DNA from 3 places in the Agrobacterium sp. NPDC090273 genome. Region 3 is predicted to be linked to each of the others. Evidence: predicted binding sites of a transcription regulator. Region 3 holds the regulator's gene; each other region holds the start of a gene.
What was found. The regulator PhoB, encoded in region 3, activates phosphate uptake and scavenging genes when phosphate is short. The targets are predictions, from matches to a motif close to TGTCATNNANCTGTCAT.
Positions count from the first base shown of each region.

Region 1: ACIQT8_RS21250 (YrbL family protein) is a predicted target of PhoB. The motif match lies at 2,813-2,829, and genes of this name have one in related genera.
Region 2: ACIQT8_RS01865 (UDP-2,3-diacylglucosamine diphosphatase) is a predicted target of PhoB. The motif match lies at 2,706-2,722, and genes of this name have one in related genera.

Region 1 is NZ_JBIVYN010000009.1:60,831-66,144, forward strand. Features, by position in the region: gene ACIQT8_RS21235 (amino acid permease) at 1-256, opposite strand, end outside; gene ACIQT8_RS21240 (aspartate ammonia-lyase) at 495-1,919, shown strand; gene ACIQT8_RS21245 (FadR/GntR family transcriptional regulator) at 1,891-2,604, opposite strand; gene ACIQT8_RS21250 (YrbL family protein) at 2,843-3,583, shown strand; gene ACIQT8_RS21255 (TonB-dependent receptor) at 3,673-5,314, opposite strand, start outside.
Region 2 is NZ_JBIVYN010000001.1:383,116-388,429, forward strand. Features, by position in the region: gene ACIQT8_RS01855 (DUF2865 domain-containing protein) at 1-76, opposite strand, end outside; gene ACIQT8_RS01860 (NADP-dependent malic enzyme) at 229-2,544, opposite strand; gene ACIQT8_RS01865 (UDP-2,3-diacylglucosamine diphosphatase) at 2,778-3,617, shown strand; gene dgcA (N-acetyl-D-Glu racemase DgcA) at 3,683-4,666, opposite strand; gene ACIQT8_RS01875 (ABC transporter permease) at 4,810-5,314, shown strand, end outside.
Region 3 is NZ_JBIVYN010000005.1:80,877-86,190, reverse strand. Features, by position in the region: gene pstA (phosphate ABC transporter permease PstA) at 1-531, shown strand, start outside; gene pstB (phosphate ABC transporter ATP-binding protein PstB) at 548-1,363, shown strand; gene phoU (phosphate signaling complex protein PhoU) at 1,467-2,192, shown strand; gene phoB (phosphate regulon transcriptional regulator PhoB) at 2,220-2,906, shown strand; gene ACIQT8_RS14715 (GcrA family cell cycle regulator) at 2,975-3,508, opposite strand; gene ACIQT8_RS14710 (aspartate aminotransferase family protein) at 3,939-5,141, shown strand; gene argF (ornithine carbamoyltransferase) at 5,197-5,314, shown strand, end outside.

The DNA.
Region 1 (5,314 bases), on a different contig from region 3:
AAGTCGGGCGGTGCATGATCAGTTCGCCGAGCGCGCGCAGAACCAGAAACGCAAAGAAACCGCAAAGTGCGTAAACGAAGATGAGGGCAGGTCCGGCTGCCGCAAGTCTTCCGCCAGCTCCGAGGAAAAGCCCGGTGCCGATTGCACCGCCAATGGCGATCATCTGGATCTGACGCGGTTTGAGGGCTTTTTGATAGCCCTGGTCTTCGGCAAACTCGATGCCTTTTTCAGCCTTGATCTGTGTTGATGTATTCACTGAAACGCTCCTCCCTAGAGCTCTCATATCTTGCCAGAAGGCGAGGGATGATTTCGTTCATTCGCGTATATCGTCGCGGAATCCTGTAATGCTGTAATACAGATTTCGCCTTCTTAAAACCATGATTGGGCTTTCGTCAAGTTCGATGAAATTCATTTGACCATTTCACCGAGGCAAGCTTATGTGTCAAAATCTGTCTTACAGCATGACAGATTGTTAATTGTGGAGGATGCCAGAAATGGCGATACGCATTGAAAAAGATCTTCTCGGCCCGAAAGAAATTCCGGTGGATGCCTATTGGGGCGTCCATACGGCGAGGGCCGTCGACAACTTCCCCGTCACCGGCATTACGATCAGTAAGTACCCCCACGTTATCCGCGGTCTGGCTTACGTTAAGGAAGCCGCAGCCGAAACGAATTTCGAACTCGGCTTTCTCGATGAAAAGCGGCGGGATGCCATCGTTGCAGCCTGCAGGGAGATCAGGGCCGGGGCCTTGCACGATCAGTTCGTTGTCGATGTGATCCAGGGTGGCGCCGGCACGTCCACGAACATGAATGCCAATGAAGTGATTGCCAACCGCGCTCTCGAACTTTTGGGCCATGCAAAGGGTGACTACGCGCACCTGCATCCCAATGATCACGTCAATCTCAGTCAGTCGACGAATGACGCTTATCCGACCGCCATCAACGTCGGGACGATCGAAGCTATCGACACGCTGGCAGTGTCGATGGAGTTATTGCAGGGAGCATTCGAGCGAAAGGCAAGGGAGTTCGATCCAATTCTGAAGGTTGGACGTACCCAATTGCAGGACGCGGTTCCGATGACGCTCGGCCAGGAATTCCGCGTCTTTGCGGTTATGCTTGGAGAAGACCGCGCGCGATTGCTTGAATCTGCGACCTTACTGCATGAAATCAACCTTGGCGCGACCGCGATCGGTACCGGCCTCAATGCTCCTGTAGGATATGCCGCACTGGCGTGCAAACACCTTTCGCGGCTGACCGGACGGCCGCTGACTACTGCTGCCGACCTGATCGAGGCCACGCAGGATCCTGGCGCATTCGTGCATCTGTCTGGGGTTTTAAAGCGAGTTGCGGTCAAGTTGTCGAAGACCTGTAACGATCTGCGCTTGTTATCCTCGGGACCGCGCGCCGGTATCGGAGAGATCAATCTTCCGGCCATGCAGGCGGGTTCAAGCATCATGCCGGGCAAGGTCAATCCGGTGATCCCGGAGGTTGTCAATCAGGTCGCCTTCTCCGTCATTGGCAATGACATCACCATCACCATGGCTGCCGAAGCCGGCCAGTTGCAGCTCAACGCCTTTGAGCCGGTGATCGTACGCTCGCTCAGCGACAGTATCGCCCATCTTGAAGCGGCCTGCCGCATCCTTGCGGAGCGATGTGTCGATGGCATCACGGCCAATCCGGGCATCATGGCTCTGCGCCTGGAGCAATCGCTCGGTCTGGCGACCGCACTCAACCCGCTGATCGGCTATTATGCGGCGACCCAGGTTGCACGAGAAGCGCTGGAGACCGGCCGAACCATTGTCGAGGTGGTGCTTGAACGGGGGCACCTGACTGCCGAACAGCTGGATAAAGCGCTGCGTCCGGAAGTTCTGGCGAATGTCCAAAAACCGGTCAGCGATCCGGCTGAACTGCGCCGATAATCTCGGTGACTGCCAGCTTCACCTGACCGAGGTGAAGCTCCATGGCTCGCGAGGCGTCGTCTTGCGAGCCAGCATCGACCGCTGTTGCAATCTGTCGATGTTCGAGGTTGGATGCCACACGGCGACTGGCCATCAGGTTGACCAGTTCGGACTGCTGCATGAGTGCATCGCGTGCATCCATGACAATTTTGGAAAACACGGCATTGCCGGACGCTTCTGCCAGGAGCATGTGGAAATCGGAATCGAGCCTGACCCAGCGAAGCGGGTCTTCTTCCTTCTCCATATCATCGCAGAGTTTTAGGAGGCGCGTGGATTGCTCTGTCGTGCGGCGCAAGGCGGCCCAGCCAGCGGCAGGAACCTCGATGAACGGGCGCGCTTCGATCAGATCTCGTGCAGAATAACCGCTATAACTCAGATCGGTTGATGGCGTGGCTGTCGTCACGAACGTGCCACTTCCTGTCCGCGTCTGTGTCATCCCTAACGTCTGAAGTGATCGGAGGGCTTCACGAATAACCGGACGACTGACACCGTATTTCGACGCGAGATGAGCTTCAGATGGCAGGCGCCTGCCAACTTCGATACGGCCGGAAATTATCGCAGAACGCAGCTCTTCGAATACCGCTTCAGCCGCATTTTTGCGACTGATCGGGCTACTTTCTGACAACCAATCAGTCAATGCACTCATACTGTCAACGTGTCCGATGGTTGTCTTGTTGTCAATTCCCGGCATGTTGCAGGATATGGTTTTGCCGATGATACCAACAGCCAAACCGCAGGAGAACTGCATGCGAGCGCATGTTACAGAGGTAACGAAGGCGTGATTGGCTGCCGATCTCCCGACTGTATCGTCGTTCGCGGGCTTTTTCTGCAGTACAACCTGCCGTATACGGAATGTGAAAGTTTTGTGACGGGTGGAGGTGATCATGTCGATAATCGTGGGTGGACAAGGAATCTTGGCGTCTTCGGTGAAGCTCGCTGACAAGCCAATCGCCAAAGGCATGTCACGCGAACTTTATGCGCTTCCCGGTACGGATCTCATTGTCAAAGTCCAGGCCAAGGAACCGCCGCCACGGCGGTATTTTCAACGGGTGAAACTGTTGGCGGCGCTGCGCCGATTTTATAAGACCATGATCCCCTTGCGACGCGAATTACATGAATACGAAAGGGCTTCGAGGGAGGGCATGCGGACGGCGCGCCATCTTCAACGCTTTGCCGGGTTGGTGCAAACCGACAAGGGAACGGGCCTTGTCGTGCAGCCAGTCACCCAAAAAAACGGATCATTGGCGATGACACTGGACCAGACGCTGGAGACCGGTCGTTACGATGCGAAGACTGACGTAGCACTCAACGAGTTTTTGGACTGGTTCGTAAAAAGCGGCGTCGTCGCCGCCGACGTCCATTTGAAGAACATTGTGCTGGATGAAAAAAGCAATACGCTCGTGTTGATCGACGGTATTGGCGACAAGACGTTTCTTCCTGTCCGGGCATGGTTTCCGCGGCTGAACACGACCTATAAAAAGCGCCTTGCGCAGGCGATCTATACGGAAGTTGCCTTCCGGTTCCTGAGAGGCTCGCTGGGCAAGCAGACGATCGTGCTGTTCCTGATGTTTGCGGGAACGCTCTTCGGCATCGACATTCTCGACGGCCATCTTATCGACGGGTGATAGTCAGGAAACAGCCGAACCATCGCCGGCCGGTGAAATTCAAACTCAAGGCCGGCTTGCAACCAAGCGGCCGGCCTTGAAGTCGCAAATTAGAACGAACCTTTGACGCCGATACCGAACACGCGTGGCGCGGTCATGCTTGCCTCCAGTCCGCCGATGCCGCGGTTCTGCTGCATGTATGTCGGCGCGCGTTCGTCGAAGACATTCTTGACGTAGCCATAGACTTCGAGCCCCTCACGGAACTGATAGCTCGCACGGACATCGGCAATTGTATAGGGCTCGATGACATAGGCTTTCGTGTTCCCAATGTCGGAATAATAGCCATCGAGATGGCGAACCTGACCTGATACGTTGAACTTGTCGGTCACATCCCAGCTCGCGCCGAAGCTGACCATATAGCCCGGTGATTTGGCGAATTCGTTGCCTTCGTAAGTCGTGTTGCTGGACATCCGTTCGATTTCGGTCTTGAGCAGACCGGCGTTCGCCTTGAATGTCAGATTATCGAGAACCCGATAGTCGCCGCCAATCTCGAGACCGTAGGCGTGCGCCTCCTCTGCGTTGATCGTGTAAGACTGGGTCAGCGTCGAAGTCACCTGGACAGGAATGTTATATTGGGCGTTTTTCATGTCCATGTAGAACAGATTGCCAGTCAGCGTCAGCCGGTCGTCAAGGAGGTTCGCACGGGTGAATAGCTCGTAGTTCCAGAGCTTCTCCTCTTTGAACTCCATCCATTTCTGCGCAGAGATGTTGAGAGAAACACCACCGGGGTTGTATCCGCGGCTGACGAGAGCACCGACGGTCCAGTCGTCCGTGACGGCGTAGGCAATCGATGCTTTCGGCAGGACTGCGGAGAAGGTCGTATCGAAATCGACGGGGTTTGCCGCATAGACAGAGGTGCCGCTTCGTTGAATTTGATCGCGCTGGTAACGCAGGCCACCCGTCAAGGACCACTGATCGCTAAGGCGATAGGTCATTTCGGTGAAAAGACCAAGATTGTCCTTCTGGTCATCGAAGGTCGAGGTCGTCTTGCCATTATAAGCGAGGTAGAGCGCCTCGTCGGCCTGTGTGTGGTTGTAGAAGATGCCGACGACACCGCTTAGTGTGTCATCCTGCTCGCCGAATGTGACGCGGACTTCTTCCGACACATTGGTCTGATCCACATCTGCGTCACCATTATTCACCACACCGACCCGGCGCTTGGCGTTCGAATCCGTGAATTGCGTCTGGTTAAACACCTTCACACCATTCTCAAAATCGTAGCTGATGTCGAAGATAGCTGTGTCGGTTCGTTGTCTCCAGCTCGGCATTGTTGTTGTCGTGTGGTTCAGCGCATCGAACGGGACCGATGCCGCTTCCTGGCTGGGGCGGTTGGCGTTGCTGTGCGAAAGCGTGAGCTTGGTGCTGAGCCCCGGGATCTCGGAAGGCTCCCAAAGGAACTTCAGCCGAGCGTTGAATTCCATGAAATCCTGATCTGTGCCTTTGCTGGCAAATCCGGAATTGATGTAGTCGATGAATGTATCGCGCCCCGAGTAATCAATCGCGATACGGGCAGCCAGGTCCTCGCCAACGATGGGACCAGAGAGTGCGAGCGATGCGCGCTTGGTGTGGTAGCTGCCCAATTCGGCCTGGTAGGCGCCCTCTGGCGTGAACGTCGGGTCCTTGGTGTTGACGACGATCGCGCCAGCGATCGCATTGGCGCCTTGCGATGTCGTCTGTGGCCCGCGGAAGACT
Region 2 (5,314 bases), on a different contig from region 3:
CGTTCGCAAATGCTGCAGCGGGTGCGGCAAGGAACATCGCAAAAAAGAAGCCGGTCATGCGGCTGCGGCAGGTCAATTTGTCCGTTCCGTCAGGTCTTGCGGGCAATGCTGTCAGCCGTGCTGTCGGCATTGCCAGTCCAAAGTGTCTTTTCGGACTTTAGCATATGCCGTTGCCGCAAGGCGGCAACAGCGCGTTCAAAATTGCGTTAATATCCCGTCAGGAGGCCATCACACCGAAGGGTGCGAGGCCTGAACGACAGCCAGAGCCGCCATGTTGACGACGCCGCGCGAGGTGACCGACGGCGACAGGATATGGGCCGGCAGAGCCGTGCCGAGCAGGATCGGGCCGACATGTAGACCTTCGGTCAGCGTGCGGGTCACACCGAGCGTGATGTTGGCGGCATCGAGGTTCGGGAAGACCAGAAGGTTGGCCTCGCCCGTCAGTGCGCTGTTCGGCATGGCGCGCTTGCGCAGTGCTTCCGAAAGCGCGGAACCACCCTGCATTTCGCCGTCCACTTCCAGTTCCGGTGCCACGTTCTGGATGATCTGCAGCGCACGGCGCATCTTGCGCGCGCTTTCTGAATCACGCGAACCGAAGTTCGAATGGCTGGCGAGCGCGATCTTCGGCGTAATGCCGAAACGACGGATTTCCTTGGCGGCAAGTACCGCCATTTCGGCCACTTCTTCCGAGGTCGGCTCGTAATTGACGAAGGTATCCGTCAGGAACAGCGCGCCCTGCTGGGTGATGAGCAGGCTGAGACCAGCGAAGGAGCGGACGCCTTCCTGCTTGCCGATGATCTGGTTGACGTCCCGCAGGTGGCGGTCGTAACGGCCTTCAAGGCCGCAGATCAGGGCGTCTGCTTCACCACGCTTTACCGAGAGCGCGCCGATGACCGTGCTGTTGGTACGAACGATGGTACGCGCCGCTTCCGGGTTGATGCCGACACGGCCAACGAGGGCAAAATAGTCGTCGACATATTCGCGGTAACGCGGATCGTCTTCCGGGTTCACGACGGCAAAGTCGGTGTGCGGACGGATACGCAGGCCAAAACGCTTCAGGCGCGTTTCGATGATCTGCGGACGGCCGATCAGGATCGGAACGCCGGTGCCTTCTTCGAGAAGAACCTGTGCGGCACGCAGGACGCGTTCGTCTTCGCCTTCCGCGAAGATGATGCGCTTCTTTTCCGCGACCTTGGCCGTGTTGAAGATCGGCTTCATGATGAAGCCAGAACGCCAGACGAAGCGGTTCAACTGGTCGAGATAGGCTTCGAAATCGGTGATCGGACGCGCGGCGACACCGCTTGCGGCCGCGGCACGGGCAACAGCGGGCGCGATGCGCAGGATCAGGCGCGGATCGAATGGCGACGGGATGAGGTAGTTCGGGCCAAAGACCGGCGTATCGCCGCTATAGGCCTTGGCGGCAACTTCGGAGACTTCTTCACGCGCCAGCGCTGCGATGGCCTCGACGGCGGCCATCTTCATCTCTTCGTTGATCGTCGTGGCGCCGCAATCCAGCGCGCCGCGGAAGATGTACGGGAAGCAGAGAACGTTGTTGACCTGGTTCGGGAAGTCCGAACGGCCAGTGCAGATCATCGCGTCCGGCCGGGCAGCGCGGGCAGCCTCGGGCATGATTTCCGGGTTCGGGTTGGCAAGCGCCAGGATCAGCGGGTTTTCCGCCATGCGCTCCAGCAGTTCCGGCTTCAGCACGCCTGCAGCCGAAAGGCCGAGGAACACGTCTGCGCCATCAATGGTTTCGGCAAGCACGCGCTTGTCGCTCTTCTGGGCGTAAACTTCCTTCCACTCGTCCATCAACGTGTTGCGGCCGTCATAGACGAGGCCTTCAATGTCGTGGACCCAGATGTTTTCCTTCTTTGCACCCATGGAAACGAGAAGGTTAAGGCAGGCGAGGGCGGCCGCACCGGCGCCGGAGGCGACGATCTTGACGCTCGACAGTGACTTTCCGGTCAGTTCCAGCGCGTTGGTGACGGCTGCCGCAACGATGATGGCCGTGCCGTGCTGGTCGTCGTGGAACACCGGGATGTTCATCTTTTCTCGAAGCTGACGCTCTACCTCGAAACATTCCGGCGCCTTGATGTCTTCAAGGTTGATGCCGCCGAAGGTCGGCTCCAGTGCTGAAATGGTCGAGACCATGTCGTTGATACCGGGCGCGTCGATTTCGATGTCGAACACGTCGATGCCGGCGAATTTCTTGAACAGAACGGCCTTGCCTTCCATGACCGGCTTCGACGCCAGCGGGCCGATGTTGCCGAGACCGAGAACGGCCGTGCCGTTCGAGATCACCGCAACCAGATTGGCGCGGGCCGTGTAATCGGCAGCGGTTTCCGGGTTTTCGTGAATGGCGAGGCAGGGTGCGGCAACGCCCGGCGAATAAGCGAGCGCGAGATCGCGCTGGTTGCCGAGCGGCTTGGTCGCCTGGATTTCCAGCTTGCCTGGACGCGGATAGCGGTGAAAAAAGAGCGCCTGTTCTTCAATGTCGGCCTTTGCCGTGGTGGCGGGCGTTTTGTTCTTATCTTGAGACGTCATGCTTTTCACCGTCGTATCTGTTTTGTCTTGGTAGGCACCTGCATACAACAAACAGCCTGTGCGTACAGCCGTTATTTGCCGCTCCGTCATGCAAATTCGGGGCACGGGTTATTCGCATTTTCGTGAGGTACGCGGCCGGAATTGTCACAAAAAAGCCTGTCTGTCATTTTGCTGAAACACGAGTCTGGTTCTGAGAGGCATGAAAGTCGCAGAAGACGCAGCCGAACAGGGGGATGAATTCCGTGGCCGGTCACAGTGAACCCAGACAGTTCAGAACGCTTTTCATTTCGGACGTCCATCTTGGCTCAAAAGCCGCCAAGACGGATTTCCTGCTCGACTTCCTGAAACATCACGAGGCCGAGACGCTGATACTCGTCGGTGACATCATCGACGGCTGGCGCTTGCGGCGCAGCTGGTACTGGCCGCAGGGCTGCAACGACGTCGTGCAGAAATTGTTGCGCAAGGCGCGCAAGGGTACGCGCATCGTTTACATCCCAGGCAACCATGACGAATTCCTGCGAGAGTTTCCCGGCACGCATTTCGGCGGCATCGAAGTGGCCGAGCGGATGATCCACGAAGCGGCGGATGGCAAGAAATACCTCGTTATCCACGGCGATGAATTCGATGTGGTGGTGCGCAATGCAAGGCTTCTCGCCTATCTCGGTGACTGGGCCTATGACGCGGCCATCGCGCTCAACATCGGCATTGCAGCCGTGCGTCGGCGTATCGGCCTGCCTTACTGGTCGTTCTCGGCTTGGGCAAAGCTGCAGGTCAAACACGCCGTCAACTTCATCGGCGAGTTTCAACGCGTTGTTGCCGACGAAGCGCGCCGTAACAATGTGGATGGCGTGATCTGTGGCCATATTCACCATGCGGTGATGGAAGACATGGATGGCATCCGCTACATCAACACCGGTGACTGGGTGGAAAGCTGCACGGCGATTGCCGAAAACATGGATGGCAGCTTCGAACTGATCACCTGGATGCAGGCAAGCGACGTTGCCTCCGAGGGCGCCTCCGACGAGATGGAGCCGGTCAACCTGCCGGGCCTGATCGGCAGACGGGCCGCCTGAGCTCACGGACTTCATATAAAAAGGGCGCGGTGTAAAATCCGCGCCCTTTTTTATGGTGTGAATGGTCAGCCCCACAGTTCCGGTTTGGGCGGGTAGACCAGCGATCCCTCGTAGATGAGGCCGGGTTGGCGATCCTCTGCAAGAAGCAGGGGGCCGTCGACATCGGCAAAGGCCGTGTCCTGTGCGGCGAAGATCGCAGGCGCCATGCCGAGCGAGGTGCCGAGCATGCAGCCAACCATGACGGTGTAGCCCAGCCGATCCGCCTCCGCCTTCATCGCCAACGCTTCCGTCAGTCCGCCCGTCTTGTCGAGTTTGATGTTGATTGCGTCGTAGCGATTGCGCAGACCTTCCAGATCCCTGGTGGAATGCACGCTTTCGTCGGCGCAGATCAGGACAGGGTGCTCGATGCGGGCGAGAATATCATCCTTGTCGGCGGGAAGCGGCTGTTCGATCAGCGAAATCTTCAACTCCGCGGCCAGCCGCAGGTAATATTCGATATTGCCGTCATTCCAGCCTTCATTGGCGTCGATGATGATGCGGGCGTCGGGGGCTGCGGCGCGTACGGCACGCAGGCGCGCTTCATCGCTCTCCGTGCCGGTCTTGATCTTCAACAACGGGCGGGCGGCATTTTCCGCCGCCTTGGCCGCCATCGTCTCAGGTTCGCCAAGGGAAATCGTGTAGGCGGTGACCAGCGGTTTTGCGGCGGCGCCAAGCACAAGATCGGCAACGCTTTTTCCGGATGTCTTGGCTTCGAGGTCCCACAAGGCACAATCCACCGCATTGCGGGCGGCGCCCGGCTTCATCGCCTTTTGCAGTTCGGCACGTGTCAGGCCATTGGAAACGGCGTCGGCCATTTCTTCGATATCGGCGATCACGCCTTCAATGCTCTCGCCGTAACGCGGGTAGGGAACACATTCGCCGCGACCGGTGACGGAACCGTCGCGGATCGTGCACGTTACGACGTCGGCGTGAGTCCGGCTGCCGCGCGAGATGGTGAAGCTTCCTGCAACGGGAAAGCGTTCGGTTGTGGCTTGGAGGTAACGGGGCATGATTTTTCACTTCCGAATAAGCGACAAGAAGGGGATGACGCCAAATTTATTACGAATTGTCAGCCGTCACTGTGGCCTGTCAAAGGTCAAAACGTTATGAAACCTTTAAGATTCTCATGAAGGCTGCATTCGCTCGGAGCATTATGCAAGAACAGGACAGACGGCAACAGGCGAACCCGGCCGCAATCTCCGAGGACAACAATGTCCACGGCGAGGGTGTTCGCTACGCGCTGACCGGCTCCTGGCGAAACAGCGATCTGGCGCATGTCTTCGAGGCTGTGGAGAAGATCGGCAAGAGTGCGCCGGGCGGTGCAATCGATATCGACCTCTCCGGCGTCGACGCCATCGATACGACGGGCGCCTGGATCATTCACCGCTTGCGGCAGGAGCTTGAGGCGCGCGGCGCCACCGTCAAGCTCGACGGCAACAGCCGTGTCGAAGACCTCATCGGCCAGTTGCCCGATCAGCCGCCGCAGCCAAGCGAACCGGTTGAAAAGCGCGGCTGGGCAGAACGCATCTTCGCACCCGTTGGCGAAGCGGTGATCCAGAGCGGTGCGGATTTTCTGGCCGGCATGTATATTCTCGGCTCCGCGGTGCGCGGTGCGCAGATGAAACTCGGGCGCGGACGCGGCGTATCGCCTGCGGCCA
Region 3 (5,314 bases):
AACAACCTCGCGGCTGTTCCTTCGATCGTTTATGGTCTGCTTGGTCTCTCGGTCTTCATCAACTTCATGGGCTTTCCGCGCTCGGCCTCGCTGGTCGGCGGTCTCGTCCTGACATTGATGACGCTGCCAACCATCATTATCGCGACCCGCGCTGCCCTCAAGGCTGTGCCACCGTCCATTCGCGCCGCTGCCCTTGGTCTTGGCGCATCGAAGATGCAGACGATCTTCCACCACGTGCTGCCGCTTGCCATGCCTGGCATTCTGACCGGCACGATCATCGGCCTCGCACACGCCCTTGGCGAAACGGCGCCGCTGCTTTTGATCGGCATGGTGGCCTTCGTTGCGAACTACCCGACGACGCCGCTCGATCCTTCGACGGCACTGCCGGTACAGATTTACATGTGGGCGAACGAAGCAGAGCGTGCCTTTGTCGAAAGAACATCTGGCGCTATCATCATCCTGCTCCTGTTCCTCATCGTCATGAATGTTGGCGCAATCCTGTTGCGTCGCCGCTTCGAACGGCGCTGGTAAAGGGAGCTAGAAAGCTATGAACATGTTGTCGGAAGCAGCAGTTGAAAAGGCGCTGGACAAGAAAATGAATGAAGTTTCGTACAAGATGATTGGCAAGGACGTTTCGGTTTTTTACGGCGAAAAGCGCGCGCTTTACGACGTGAACCTGAATGTCCGCGAAAATACCGTTACTGCGCTTATTGGTCCGTCCGGTTGCGGCAAATCCACCTTCCTGCGTACCCTGAACCGCATGAATGATACGATCGATGGCTGTAAGGTCACCGGCAAGATCACGCTCGATACGGATGATATCTACGATCCGGCAATCGACGTGGTGGAACTGCGTGCTCGTGTCGGCATGGTGTTCCAGAAGCCGAACCCGTTCCCGAAGTCGATCTACGAAAACATTGCTTACGGTCCGCGTATCCATGGCCTCGCCCGTAACAAGGCGGATATGGACCAGATCATCGAGTCCAGCCTGCAGAAGGCCGGTCTGTGGAATGAGGTGAAGGATCGTCTGCATGAATCCGGTACGGGTCTGTCCGGCGGTCAGCAGCAGCGCCTTTGCATCGCACGCGCAGTTGCCGTGTCCCCGGAAGTGATCCTCATGGACGAGCCTTGCTCGGCCCTCGACCCGATCGCTACCGCCAAGGTCGAGGAACTGATCCATGAGCTGCGTGCCAACTTCACGATCGTGATCGTAACCCACTCCATGCAGCAGGCCGCTCGCGTCTCGCAGCGCACCGCGATGTTCCATCTTGGCCATCTGGTCGAGGAGAACGAAACGGACAAGATGTTCACCAACCCGGATGACCAGCGCACGCAGGACTACATCATGGGCCGCTTCGGCTGATTGCCCGCTCAGCGCCTCAGAGAAACCGAACAAGTTTGGCGCCTCCGTTCTGCCACCCGCCATCAGCAGGTGAAAACGGAAGGCAAAGCCCAGGGACGAGATCATGACACAGACAACGACGCATTCGCATATCATGTCGGTTTACGACGACGAGTTGAAATTCCTCAGCCGCCGGATTGCCGAAATGGGCGGCCTGGCGGAGCAGATGTGCGCGGACGCCGTTCGCGCCCTTGTCAATTCCGATGCGGCATTGGCGCAGAAGGTGATTTCCGACGACGCGATCCTTGACCACGCCGAGCGTGAAATCGGCGACAAGGCCATCGTCACCATCGCCAAGCGCCAGCCAATGGCTGCCGACCTGCGCGAAATCATCGGTACGCTGCGCATTGCGGCGGATCTTGAGCGCGTCGGCGATCTCGGCAAAAACACCGCCAAGCGCGTGATTGCCGTTGCAGGAACCGGTGTTCCACGCAAGCTGGCTCGCGGCCTCGAACATCTCTCCGAGCTTGCCCTCGTGCAGCTCAAGGAAGTTCTCGATGTTTATTCGACACGTTCGGCTGAGAAGGCGCAGGCCATCCGCGAACGCGATGAAGAAATCGACGCGATGTACACCTCGCTCTTCCGCGAGCTGCTGACCTACATGATGGAAGATCCGCGCAACATCACGACCTGCACGCATCTTCTGTTCTGCGCCAAGAACATCGAACGTATCGGCGACCATGCGACCAATATCGCCGAGACGATCTACTACATGACCACCGGCAGCCAGCCGGAAGGTGAGCGTCCGAAGGACGATAGTTCCAACACTCTCGGTTCCGTGACCGAGTAACAGACCGGCAGACCTGCGGAGTTCAGTATGGTACCGAAGATTGCAGTTGTTGAAGATGAAGAGGCGCTGAGCGTTCTGCTTCGTTACAATCTTGAGGCTGAGGGTTACGACGTCGACACGATACCGCGTGGCGATGAGGCCGAGATCAGATTGCAGGAGCGGGTTCCCGACCTCCTGATCCTGGACTGGATGTTGCCTGGCGTCTCCGGTATCGAACTGTGCCGCCGGTTGAGGATGCGGGCGGAAACCGAACGTTTGCCGATCATCATGCTGACAGCGCGTGGCGAAGAAAGCGAACGCGTTCGCGGTCTCGCCACAGGCGCGGATGACTATGTGGTGAAACCCTTCTCCACGCCGGAACTGATGGCACGCGTCAAGGCGATGCTGCGTCGCGCCCGCCCAGAGGTTTTGTCGTCAGTCCTGAAATGCGGCGACATCGAACTGGATCGGGAAACGCACCGCGTGCATCGTAAGACGCGTGAAGTGCGCCTGGGACCGACCGAGTTCCGTCTTCTGGAATTCCTGATGACATCGCCGGGTCGTGTTTTCTCCCGTTCGCAGTTGCTGGATGGCGTCTGGGGTCACGATATCTATGTGGACGAACGGACCGTTGACGTCCACGTTGGCCGTCTGCGCAAGGCGCTCAATTTTTCGAACATGCAGGATGTCATCCGCACGGTCCGTGGCGCCGGTTATTCCATGGAAGCGGCATAATCCAACATCACATACCCTAAACGAAAAACGGGCCGTAAGGCCCGTTTTTTTATTCCGTGTTGTTCCGCTTATGCCTTGCGGCGTTCGCTGACAGGCTGGTAGGCGAGCTTCGCATGGAACTTGCAGTAGGGCGAAGATTCCAGGGCTTCGCAGCCACAGAAATGGAAGTCGTCCTTCAGCGGGTCGCCAACCGGCCACTTGCAGGTGCGCTCGGTCAATTCCGTCAGCGTCAGGCGGCGCGAGGCCGGCGTAACGATATCGCGCGAAGGAACGTATTCGAGCACCTGAGCGGTCTCGATATCCATCTCTTCGTGAAGGGCTGTCGCAACGCTGGCGCGTGCCACGGTCCGAACCGGCGTGGTGTTGACGCGGGCGGTGTAGGTTGCCGTACGAGGTGCCGCTGGTGCCGTACGCTTCGGTGCAGAGCGCGCCGATGTCACGGTTCCGCCAGCCTTGGCGCGGCCCGGAAGATTGAGACGGTGAACCTTGCCGATAACGGCGTTACGGCTTACACCACCCAACTGTGCCGCTATCTGGCTGGCACTGAGGCCCTCGGACCAAAGTTTCTTGAGTTTTTCGACTCGTTCATCCGTCCAGTTCATGCCGCTTCTCCGCTCGTCGCGTCTATTTCGGCAGAATCCTTCTCCATCTCGCGAGCGCACTCCGAGTGTCAATTCCGCCGGATTTTTGGTGACTAGTTCCGCCGCAATGCAGTCTAGTAATTGACGATTAACCTAGTGTGAGGCTGACTCCGTGGCAAGAGTCGCGGGAATCATCTGGAATCGATTTTCCGGTTTTCCCCAACTTGCTGTTCAGGAGAGTCCGAAAGGCAACACCTTGTGGTTCGGTCACGTGTTCCCACTATGACTTGGGAACGCCGGAAAATGAGGACTTTTGTTGACATCGGCAGTTGAAGTGACAATAGTGCCCCAGCCGCCGCAAGGCGGCATTTTTGATTTTCAGGCAAGGGATAACCTTGTCCACCTATTGACAACGATATGAAAGCGCATTTGCGCAAGGAGTGATGCAGCCATGGCCGAAGCCAACGCGCCATTGTTTGATACGTTTTCAAGAGCGCCGCTGCGTTTCGAACGCGGTGAGGGCGTCTGGCTGTTCACGGAAAGCGGCGAGCGATATCTCGATTTTGCGGCCGGTGTTGCTGTCAATTCCTTGGGGCATGCGCATCCGCATCTCGTCGAGGCTATCAAGACGCAGGCTGAAAAGGTCTGGCACGTTTCCAACCTTTATGAAGTGCCCGGACAGGAAAAGCTCGCAAAGCGCCTGACCGAAGCAACATTTGCTGACAAGGTGTTCTTCACCAACTCCGGTGCTGAGGCGCTGGAATGTGCCATCAAGACTGCACGCCGTTATCACTACTCCAAGGGCCACCCGGAAAAGTTCCGCATCGTCACCTTTGAAGGTGCGTTCCACGGCCGGACGCTGGCAACAATCGCTGCAGGCGGGCAGCAGAAATATCTCGAAGGTTTCGGCCCCAAGGTTGAAGGTTTCGATCAGGTACCGTTCGGTGATCTCGAGGCCTTGAAAGCCGTTATCACCAATGAGACGGCAGCCCTGCTGATCGAACCGATCCAGGGTGAGGGCGGCATTCGCGCGCCCAGCAAGGAATTCCTGCAGACGCTTCGTGATCTCTGCAACGAACACGGCATGCTGCTGATCTTTGATGAGGTTCAGACGGGTGTTGGACGTACCGGCAAACTGTTTGCGTACGAGTGGACTGGCGTTGCGCCTGACATCATGGCTGTTGCAAAGGGTATTGGGGGCGGCTTCCCGCTCGGCGCTTGCCTTGCGACGGCTGATGCGGCTTCCGGCATGACCGCAGGCGTGCACGGCACGACCTATGGCGGCAATCCGCTCGCCATGGCCGTCGGCAATGCCGTACTGGACGTTGTTCTTGCGGACGGCTTCCTTGAACGAGTGCGTGATGTCGCGCTGGTGTTCCGTCAGGGGCTTGCTTCGCTCAAGGATCGCTTCCCCGACGTGATCGAGGAAATCCGTGGCGAAGGTTTGCTTCTCGGCATCAAGGCGCGCGTACCATCAGGCGAATTGCTGCAGGCGATGCGAGCAGAGCATCTGCTCGGCGTGCCTGCGGGCGACAACGTGGTGCGCCTTCTGCCGCCGCTTGTTACCACGGCGGAAGAAGCGCGAGAGGGTCTTTCGCGTATCGAAACGGCTGCCGCCTCTCTGACAGCGGCAAAGCAGGCGAAGATCGCGTGACAAGGGTTAAGGCGGACCTGCTTTGACAGGTCCGCAAGCATTGGGACAGGGTAGCATGGCTTCACCAAAACATTTTCTCGACCTCTCTGCCGTCGGCTCAGAGGATTTGCGGACAATTCTCGACGATGCGCGGGTGCGCAAGATCGCCACGAAAAACGGTACGGCAGAAAAGC